Regions from separate parts of the Caballeronia sp. LZ028 genome, predicted to be linked through region 1. Evidence: predicted binding sites of a transcription regulator. Region 1 holds the regulator's gene; each other region holds the start of a gene.
What was found. The regulator FNR, encoded in region 1, switches genes on or off when oxygen is low (the NO sensors DNR and NnrR bind a similar motif). The targets are predictions, from matches to a motif close to TTGATNNNNATCAA.
Positions count from the first base shown of each region.

Region 2: a site for FNR is predicted at 1,359-1,372, ahead of cyoA (ubiquinol oxidase subunit II). Genes of this name have one in related genera too.
Region 3: a site for FNR is predicted at 1,226-1,239, ahead of QCE58_RS26835 (OmpW family protein). Genes of this name have one in related genera too.

Region 1 covers NZ_JARUXN010000003.1:289,077-292,350, reverse strand. The annotation lists gene QCE58_RS18960 (PAS domain S-box protein) at 1-40, shown strand, start outside; gene QCE58_RS18955 (universal stress protein) at 125-592, shown strand; gene QCE58_RS18950 (response regulator transcription factor) at 589-1,236, shown strand; gene fnr (fumarate/nitrate reduction transcriptional regulator Fnr) at 1,399-2,133, shown strand; gene QCE58_RS18940 (DUF1488 domain-containing protein) at 2,109-2,414, opposite strand; gene QCE58_RS18935 (hypothetical protein) at 2,509-2,820, opposite strand; gene QCE58_RS18930 (universal stress protein) at 2,873-3,274, opposite strand, start outside.
Region 2 covers NZ_JARUXN010000003.1:1,147,839-1,151,112, forward strand. The annotation lists gene QCE58_RS34140 (peptidoglycan DD-metalloendopeptidase family protein) at 1-215, shown strand, start outside; gene QCE58_RS22480 (septal ring lytic transglycosylase RlpA family protein) at 270-794, shown strand; gene cyoA (ubiquinol oxidase subunit II) at 1,490-2,374, shown strand; gene cyoB (cytochrome o ubiquinol oxidase subunit I) at 2,378-3,274, shown strand, end outside.
Region 3 covers NZ_JARUXN010000004.1:885,025-888,298, forward strand. The annotation lists gene QCE58_RS26830 (hypothetical protein) at 1-319, opposite strand, end outside; gene QCE58_RS26835 (OmpW family protein) at 525-1,142, opposite strand; gene QCE58_RS26840 (hypothetical protein) at 1,391-1,684, shown strand; gene QCE58_RS26845 (hypothetical protein) at 1,686-2,183, opposite strand; gene QCE58_RS26850 (GlxA family transcriptional regulator) at 2,299-3,267, opposite strand.

The sequences.
Region 1 (3,274 bases):
TCCGCTTCATCGCCCCGCCGATGACCGGTCCGTTCCTTGACTTGCGTCAACCGTTTTGCATACGCCGTCCGTAGACTCGATCGCACACCCGCGACGCGCCAACACACCGGATCAGGAGATCGTCATGTACAACCGCATTCTCGTGCCCATCGACGGCAGCCCGACTTCCCTCCACGCCCTCGATGAGGCGATCAGGATCGCAAGCGCGAGCGCGGCGCAAATTCAGCCGCTCTTCGTCGTCGACATGCAGCCCGTTTCCTACGACGCCACGAGCGCGTTCTATCCCGGCCTGCGCGACGCATTGCTGGAGGAAGGCCGGCGGCTCGCTGCGACGGCCACGGAGCGCATGACGCAAGCGGGCGTGAAGGGCACGCCGCGCGTGTGCGAAGTCGAGTATCTCGGCGATGACATCCCGCAGCGCATCCGTCATTGCGCCGACGATTTCCGCGCCGATCTCGTCGTCATGGGCACGCACGGGCGGCGCGGCTTGCGGCGGATCGTGCTCGGCAGCGTCGCGGAAGGTTTCGCGCGGCTGTCGCGGTGTCCCGTTCTGCTGGTGCCGGGCCGCGAAACGGAAGAACCGAATCCATGACGACGAAAGTCCTGATCGCCGATGACCACGCGCTCGTGCGCGACGGCCTGCGCCATATCCTCGCGAACGCGCACGGCTTCGAGGTCGCCGGCGAAGCGAGCGACGGCCCGGGCACGCTCGCGCTCGTGCGCGCAACGGAGGCGGACGTGCTCGTGCTCGATCTGTCGATGCCCGGCCGCAGCGGCCTCGACCTGCTCAAGCAGATCAAGGACGAAAAGCCCGCGCTGCGCATTCTCGTGCTCACGATGCACGCCGAGCAGCAATACGCCGCGCGCGCGTTCAAGGCCGGCGCGTCGGGCTATCTGACGAAGGAAAGCGCGAGCGCGGAGTTGGTCGCGGCGGTCGCCAAGGTCGCGTCGGGCGGCGCGTACGTGAGCCTCGCGATGGCCGAACGCTTCGCGCAAAGCCTCACCGAACCTGACGATGCGCTACCGCATCAGCGATTGTCGAACCGCGAGTTCGAAGTGTTCCGGCGGCTGTGCGCGGGCGAATCCATCAGCGATATCGGCGAGGCGTTGTGCGTGAGCGCGAAGACCATCAGCACCTACAAGGCGCGCATCCTCGAAAAAATGCAGATTCCCCACGAAGCCGCGCTCGTGCGCTACGCGGTGCGCCATCAGCTTTTCGACGACGACAGCGCCTGAATCGAAGCGGCGCGTGTCGGCATTTCCCTACACGTCTTCCCGAATGCCTACGGCACGATCAGCCAGCACCGACATTTTTTCGAGACAGCGCACTCCATAATTGGACAGGTGACATGCGGGATCGCGCGTCGATGCGCGATCCGGTTCGACAGGAGGCGCAGCATGATTTCCGCGAGCGCAGACAGTCCCGGCATGCACGCCGACGCGAAGCCGCCGAGCACGCGTTGCTCGACGTGTTCGATGAAGCGCATCTGCATGCCGTCCGGCTTGTCGCCGGTCGATTATCAGCGTCTCGACGCGATGATCAGCTCGACGCGCTTCGTGCGGCGCGGCGAAACGCTTTTCCGCAGCGGCGATCCCTTCCAGAGTCTCTATGCGCTGCGCAGCGGCTGCTTCAAGACCGTCGTCATGCATCGCGAAGGACACGAGCAGGTCACGGGCTTTCATCTGGCGGCCGAGCCCCTCGGGTTCGACGGCGTGAGCACCGACCGCCACGCGTGCGACGCCATCGCGCTGGAAGACAGCGTCGTCTGCATCGTTCCGTTCGATCTGCTCGAATTGCTGTGCCGCGAAGTGAAGGCGGTGCAGCATCACGTTCATCGCATGATGTGCGGCGAGATCGTGCGCGAATCCAATCTGATGATGCTGCTCGGCACGATGACGGCGGAGCAGCGCGTCGCGGCCTTCCTGCTCAATCTGTCGACGCGCATGAAGGCGCGCGGCTATTCGCCCGCGCAATTCGTGCTGCGCATGACGCGCGAGGAAATCGGCAGCTATCTCGGGCTGAAGATCGAAACGGTCAGCCGCATGTTCTCGCGGCTGCAAAAGGCCGGCGTGATCGACGCGCGCGGCAAGGACGTGCGGATCCTCGATCAGGCGCGGCTCGAAGCAGTCTGAGCGCGCGCTTCGCGAAAGCGGAAAAATCCGCTGCGCAGCATCACCGACGTGCCGCCGACGCGGCTCAGCACATGTTCGGCGGCGCCTTCTATCGACGAGCGATGGCTCTCGAACGCCTGCTGCAGATCTTCCTCACGCCACGACGCCGCGCCGAAGTGATCCTCCAGCGCTTCGGCCGAAATGGTGCACTCGATCGGCTCACCGTCCGCGAAGGCGGCGAAAGTGAGCGAAGGGACATCGCCCTGATAGACGGGCGGCTGACTCGGAAACGTAACGATCATGCCGATACCTCGTGGAACGTTGATGCGACGCGAGCCGGCGCAGCGCATATCCACTTAGTCTTGGCCACGGTTTCGGAGCGCGTATTGATCTGGATCAAATCGCGTCCGGCGCGCCGCGCTGAAGCAGCAACTGAACGGCGTCATCGAATGTATGACGCAGCGCCGCGTTCACGTCGGCGTGTGTGCTGCGTTGCACCGTGACCTGCTCGGAATCGCGCGTGAGCAGAACCAGTTGCGCGTCGAAGACGGTGCGTCCCGCGCGATCGAGCGACGCCTTGATCGTGAGCCTGCAATCGACGATGTCTTTCGCGACGCCCGCAAGCCGCACGAGTTCGGCGCCCGCTTCGCGCTCGATCGCGCTCGAGCCCGCGAAGCCGAGGCAGGCGATCTGCATTCCGAGGCCCATGTCATTGTTCTCCGGTCAGGCCATCGCGCGGGCGCGCCTCACTCGTCGTGGCTCACGCGTCTTTCGCGACATGCTTCGGTGCGCGCGTGAGCAGCACCGGACACGTCGAGCGTCTGACGAACGCTTCCGCGACGCTGCCGAGCGCGAGCCTGCGCAACCCGGTCCGGCCATGCGTGCCCATCACGACGAGATCCGCGGGCATGTGCACCGCGCGGCGCTGCAGGCACTTCGCGATCGTATCGGTGACGTTGCGCGTCTCCGCGAGTTCCGTTTCGCATTCGATGCCCGCGTCGATCACGCGCGCATACGCGATATCGAGCGCGTGCCCGCCTTCCTCGCGCACGTTCACGCGATACTGCGCCGGATACGACGAAAGCGCGGCCACGTCGATCACGTACACGACATTCACTCGCGCACGCGCGCCGATGCGGATCGCTTCGTCGAGCGCGCGTTG
Region 2 (3,274 bases), 860 kb from region 1:
GCAGCCTCGTAATACTGAAACATGACAGTCGCTACCTGACTGCCTATGGCCATATCCAAAACGTTCTGACCAAGGAAGGGGCCGACGTAACGAAGGGGCAAGCCATCGCGACGATGGGCGCTCAAACGAATGGTCAGCCATCGCTGCTTTTCGAGGTGAGACGGGATCGTCAGCCAGTCGATCCCCTGCCCTACCTTTCCGACTGCGCTTCGTGATCCGTCGAACGTCAGGTCAGGTTACTTGCTCTCGAACAAAGCGATATGCACCGAATGAACATGCTTCAGCCGCGCATCCTCAGCGCCTTCGCCTGCATCCTGTTGATCGCCGGATGTGCAGCCTCTCTGTCGGAGCTAGGCAATGAGGGCGCTTCGACAAACCAACCGGCGAGCGCGTCGAGCCTTCCGGTTCAATCCGCAAACGACGATTGCGTTTCGACCGAAATCACTTTATCCGACCGGCCGGACGAGACACCGACCGCGCGCGCGTACCATCAAGCCGGGATTGCATCCTGGTACGGGCGAACGTTTCACGGTCGACGCACCGCCAGCGGCGAGCGCTTCGACATGTATGCCATGACAGCGGCACATCGCACGCTACCGCTCGGATCGTGGATCCGCGTCACGCTTCCGGGAGGGAGCCCGTCCGTCCTCGTCCGAATCAACGATCGCGGTCCGGTTTCACGCAACAGAATCATTGATCTGTCATACGGGGCAGCCGCTGCGCTGGGCATTGTCCGGCGTGGTTCGGCCCAAGTCGAACTATCGACCGATTCTGGTTTCCATACTCCGTCGTAGACTGCCGCTCCCATGTCTCGACTCTCACACAAGCGGGTAGCGTCCCCCCGCCTCCCGCTCACCAAGGCAATGCTCCTGCCATTGCCGCCTATGCACCGCAACTCATGACGCGCCGGTCTTGCATCTTCCTGTTCGTGCTGACCTACCTTCTGGGTTGCGTCCTGGCTGCGATCGACACCAAGGGGAGTCCGATCGACGTGATGCAGGCGACCATGTCCGCATGGAGCGCTTCGAACCGCGAAGCCGTTGCCGATGCGAGCCAGCGACGGCGCGATGAAATCGAGCGATCGAATGCCATTCGGGAATCCCGGCCTCTCGCCGGGCTTTAGCGAGAAGAACCGGAGAAGGCTCCTGAGCCGTGGCTTCACCTAGGCACGCGGCTCGGCTCCACCACGTGAGACGATCGAACCCGGCGAAGTTATCGCGGCGATCCATCGCGCGGCTCGAACACGCTTTGACGTCGCTTTATCACACTCGCAATTCCATCCCTTCGTTGTAGACTCGCCTGCTCCTTTCGGAGTAGGCAAAAAGTTCCGCCTTCGCGCGACACTCCGTCGCATCAACTTGATCTGAAACAAAATTTCAACCATTCGCGTCATCGCGAAAAATCGCGCGTGGCATGATCTTGACGCGGCGCAAAGCCGTGCAACGGCGTTCTTCCCGGGACGCTTCGATCATCGAAACCAGCGAATGCAATGAATGAAAATACCCAACGTTTAGTAGTGCCATTGTTATCGGGGTTGATAGCCAGTCTTTGTCTTTCGGGATGCAAGCTGGAGGTGTTGGACTCGAAAGGCGTGATTGGCGCAGCGGAATCGTCGCTGATCGCCACCGCGACTTACGCCATGCTTCTCGTCGTAGTCCCGGTGATCCTGCTCACCCTGTTCATCGCATGGCGCTATCGCGCGTCCAACACGAAGGCCACGTATGCGCCGAAATGGGCGCATTCCACGGCCATCGAAGTCGTGGTCTGGGCGATTCCCGCAGCCATCATCCTGTACCTCGGCATCCTCACGTGGAAAACCACGCACGAGCTCGATCCGTACAAGCCGCTGCAATCCGAAGTCAAGCCGATCAACGTCGAAGTCGTGGCGCTCGACTGGAAGTGGCTGTTCATCTATCCGGATCTTGGCGTCGCGTCGGTGAACCAGCTCGCGTTCCCGGTCGGCACGCCGGTGAACTTCCGCATCACGTCCGATTCGGTGATGAATTCTTTCTTCATCCCGCAACTCGGCAGCCAGATCTACGCGATGGCGGGCATGCAGACGAAGCTGCACCTGATGGCCGATCACGCAGGCGACTACGCAGGCATCTCGGCGAACTACAGCGGCAAGGGCTTCTCCGACATGAAGTTCCGTGCACTGGCCATGTCCAACAAAGACTTCGACGCGTGGCTGAAGCAGGTCAAGAACGCGCCCGAGAATCTGAGCATGGACGTCTACGCCGGCGTCGCGCGTCCGAGCGAAAAGGTCGCGGTGCGCTACTTCTCGACCGTCGATCCGAAGCTCTTCAACAACATCGTCGCGAAGTACAACTACGGCAACTCGGTCGTAGGCGCAAATTGTGTAACCAAGGGGTAAGCCATGTTCGGCAAACTAACGCTTGAGGCGATCCCGTACCACGAGCCAATCATCATGGGGGCGACCGTCTTCATGGCGGTCCTCGCGCTCGGTACGGTCGGCCTTATCACTAAACTCGGCAAATGGGGCTGGCTCTGGCGCGAGTATCTGACTTCGGTCGATCACAAGCGCATCGGCGTCATGTATCTGGTCGTCGCCGGGCTGATGCTCGTGCGCGGCTTCGCCGACGCCGTCATGATGCGCGTGCAACAGGCCATCGCGCTCGATGGGCCCGGCTATCTGCCGCCGCATCACTTCGACCAGATCTTCACGGCCCACGGCACGATCATGATCTTCTTCATGGCCATGGCGCTGCTGGTCGCGTTCTTCAACCTCGTCGTGCCCCTGCAGATCGGCGCGCGTGACGTGGCGTTCCCGTTCATCAACTCGCTGTCGTTCTGGATGACGGCCGTCGCCGCCATTCTGATCAACCTGTCGCTGTTCATCGGCGAGTTCTCGACGACGGGCTGGCTCGCGTATCCGCCGCTCTCCGAGACGCAGTTCAATCCGGGCGTCGGGGTCGACTACTACATCTGGGCGTTGCAGTTGTCCGGCGTCGGCACGCTGCTCACCGCGGTGAACTTCTTCGTGACGATCGTGAAGATGCGCGCGCCCGGCATGACGTGGATGAAGATGCCGGTCTTCACGTGGACGGCGTTCTGCTCGAACGTGCTGATCATGGCGACGTTCCCGATCCTGACCGTCGCGCTCGCGCTGCTGGCGCTGGACCGTTACCTCGGCATGCACTTCTTCACGAACGACGGCGGCGGCAACCCGATGGTCTACCTGAACCTGATCTGGGCCTGGGGTCATCCTGAGGTCTACATCCTGGTTCTGCCCGCCTTCGGCATTTACTCGGAA
Region 3 (3,274 bases), on a different contig from region 1:
CGCCCGATGCAGGCGCCGCCGCAGACGCCGCGAGCGCACCCGATGCGCCCGCCGCACTCGCCGGCAACGGCGGCTCGACCGGACGCGGCGGCGTGAGCGTGCGCGTGTCGCGCTGCGCCTGAGCGTCGCGCGATGGCGCTTGCGACTCGCGCGCCATGTTCACTTTGGTCGTCTGATTGGCGTAGCCGTAGCAGGCGGCGTTATCGATCGATTGCTGCCACGCGCTCTGGCTGCGGCCTGGCACGGTGAGCGGCTGTTGCGCGAAGGCGGCGCCACACGCCGCGAGCAAAACGAATCCCGCGTAAGTGGAAGGTCTCATTGGCTTGCAGTTCCCCGATGCGGTTTTATTAGTCGTTGCAGTTTCTTGCGCCGCTCGGACACACTTCGAGCGACGCGAGTCTGCGCCGGGCCTGCTGTCAAGGATACCGCGCCCGCCGAACCGTCCACGCCAGAAGCACTGGCATCTTCCGCCAACTTTCAGACGATGCGCGGCGCGGCGCACATTTGCCGCGATGAACCGCGCATCAGAACTTCATGCCGACGCCAAGGCCGATCACCCACGGATCGATCTTGAGCGAGCCGAGATCGGCGCCGCCCGCCGATGCGCTCGTTCGCATCCAGATCTTCTTCACGTCGGCGTTGACGAACAAATTCTTCGCCACCTGTACGTCGACGCCCACCTGCAACGCCGGGCCGAAGCTGCTGTGCTTGATCGACACCGGCGTGTCGCCCGCCTTGAGCTTGTCGTTGTAGAAGTACGTATAGTTCACGCCCGCGCCGACATACGGACGCACGCGCCCCGCGTGATTGAAGTGATATTGCAGGAGCAGCGTCGGCGGCAGCACGCCTACGCCGCCAAGCCCGCCGATGTTCGACGTCACCTGATGCCGCGACGTGCCGAGAATCAATTCCACACCGATGTCATCGCGGATCATGTACGTGAAATCGAGCTCCGGCACGATCGCGTTGTTGACGTTGACACCGAGCGTGCCGAGCGTGCCCCCCGCTGTCACATCGGGCTGAATGCTGATCGCGCGCAGGCGAACCAGCACATCGCCGGCGTGGATGCCGCCCATCGCATCGCTCGACGATGCATCGCCTGCCGCCTGCGCCGCGCCCGCGAACAACGCCGCGCATGCCATGACGATTGCCCCGAGACCCTTTCTCATTTTTAGCTCACTCACGTTAAAAGCGAGAATTGTCCGAGCGAGGGTCGGTCGCGCCTTTGACCACAATCAACGCGCGCCAGACGCGCGCCGCCTATCGCAGCAAGCCTTGCGCGCGGACAAGCATGCTTTACGCATCGGCGGGTCTGCGACCGCGCGCCACTTGCGGGCGGGTCCGCGCCTTGCTGAACGAAGAGAACGTGCAGAACAAAGGGAGGAAGCAGATGAGACCCACAATCGGCACACTCGGGCGCATGACGGGGATTCTGCTCGGCGGCACATTGGCCGTCGTGGCGAGCGCGCAGCAGGCGCCGCAAAAACCGAACAAGCTCGATTACGACAGTACGCCCGCGTATCAGGAGAAAAACGTGACGCCGCCCGCTGCGGCCGCCGCGAATGCCAGCGATGCGCTGAAGACGCGGCCGGGCAAGACGTCATCGGGCAAGGGCGCAGCGCCCGACCGGCCGAACGGACTCGGCTTCGACTCGGGCGCGAGCGGCATGAGCAAGAAGCAGTAGATCACGCGTCGGCCGGCTTGTCCGGCCACGGCCACGTCGAATAGCGCGACGGCTTTTCCGCTTCCGCTGCCGGCGTGGCTTCGTGCGCAGGCGCCGCGCTCGTTGCGACTTCGGGGAGATCCTCGCCGAACCACGGCACTTCCTTGCGCCGCTCTTCCATGTAGGCGTTCCAGCCCTTCGCGTTGTCCGCGAAAAGATCGTGCTTCACGGTGTTCGCCAGCATCGGGCGATTCAGCGTTTCATCGAGCAGCGCTTTCGGCCAAACGAAAAACGCACCCGATGCACGGCGGATGAAATCGCGCGGCGGCATGGTCGCGTCGACGAAGCCGAGCAGCGTGAAGCCCGCGAGCGCGTCGTTGCCCTTCACCGCTTCGCCGATGCTCGCGTATTCGTCGGCGCATTGGCTCAGGCAAAACACGGACTCCAGCACGTGGCCGAGATGCAGCAGCAGTGCGCGTCGTTCGTAGGGATCTTGCGTGGCGGTCTCTTGTTTCGTCATTCGCTGTTCCGATATGTCGAGGGTGGATTCTGCGGCGCGCGCACTGTCGCACGGGCCGCGTTCATCTCGAATTTTAGCGAACCCGGCGTCACGCGTCGGCGCGCCAGCGCCCCGATCACTTCACAAAGCGCGTGCGAAAGCTCAGTCGATAATCATTCGGCGATACACCGAGCCGCCGCGTGAACACGAGCCGCATGCGGTCCGCCGTGCCGAAGCCGCAGTCGTAGGCGACGGTTTTCAGCGGCGTGTCGCTGCTTTCGAGCATATTGCGCGCCGCGTCGACGCGCGCCCGTTCGACGAACTCGTGCGGCGTCAACTGCGCGAGTTGCACGAAGGCGCGCGCGAAGTTGCGCTCGCTCATGCCCGCGACGCTCGCCATGCGCGCGACGGACAGCCGCTCGCCGATGTGCTCCATGACGTACGCCTGCACTTTCGCGACCGGCGACGTGTCGTCGGCGGGGGCGCTCAGATAAGGGCTGAACTGCGATTGTCCGCCGCGCCGCTGCGCGAATACGACGAGCCGTTTCGCGACCGCGAGCGCGACTTGCCCGCCGTGATCTTCGGCGACGAGCGCGAGCGCGACATCGATGCCCGCCGTCACGCCCGCCGACGTGACGAGATTGCCGTCGCGCATATAAATGCGATCGAGTTCGACGCGTGCGCGCGGAAAACGCTCCGCGAGCCGCGGCGCATTCTGCCAGTGCGTGGTGACATTGCGGCCGTCGAGCAGGCCCGCGTGACCGAGCGCGAATGCGCCGGTGCAGATCGAGCCGTAACGCTCGCAGCGCGACGCCGTATCGACGAGCCAGGCGTCAAGGCGCGGATCGGGTTCATCGACGGGAAGGCTCGGACCGCCCGCGACGAGCGCCGTGCCGTAATGGCGATCGGCTTTGTCGAACGGCAGATCCGCGACGAGCCGCGTGCCGTTCGACGCGCGCACGATGCGCTCCTCCGGTCCGACAAGCGTGATCTCATACGCGTCCGAGGCAGCGATGAAGCCGTTCGCTTCCGCGAAGACATCGACGGGACCGGCCACATCGAGCGCCTGCACGCCCTGAAAGATTGCGATTGCAACTGTCGGCATCGGAGAG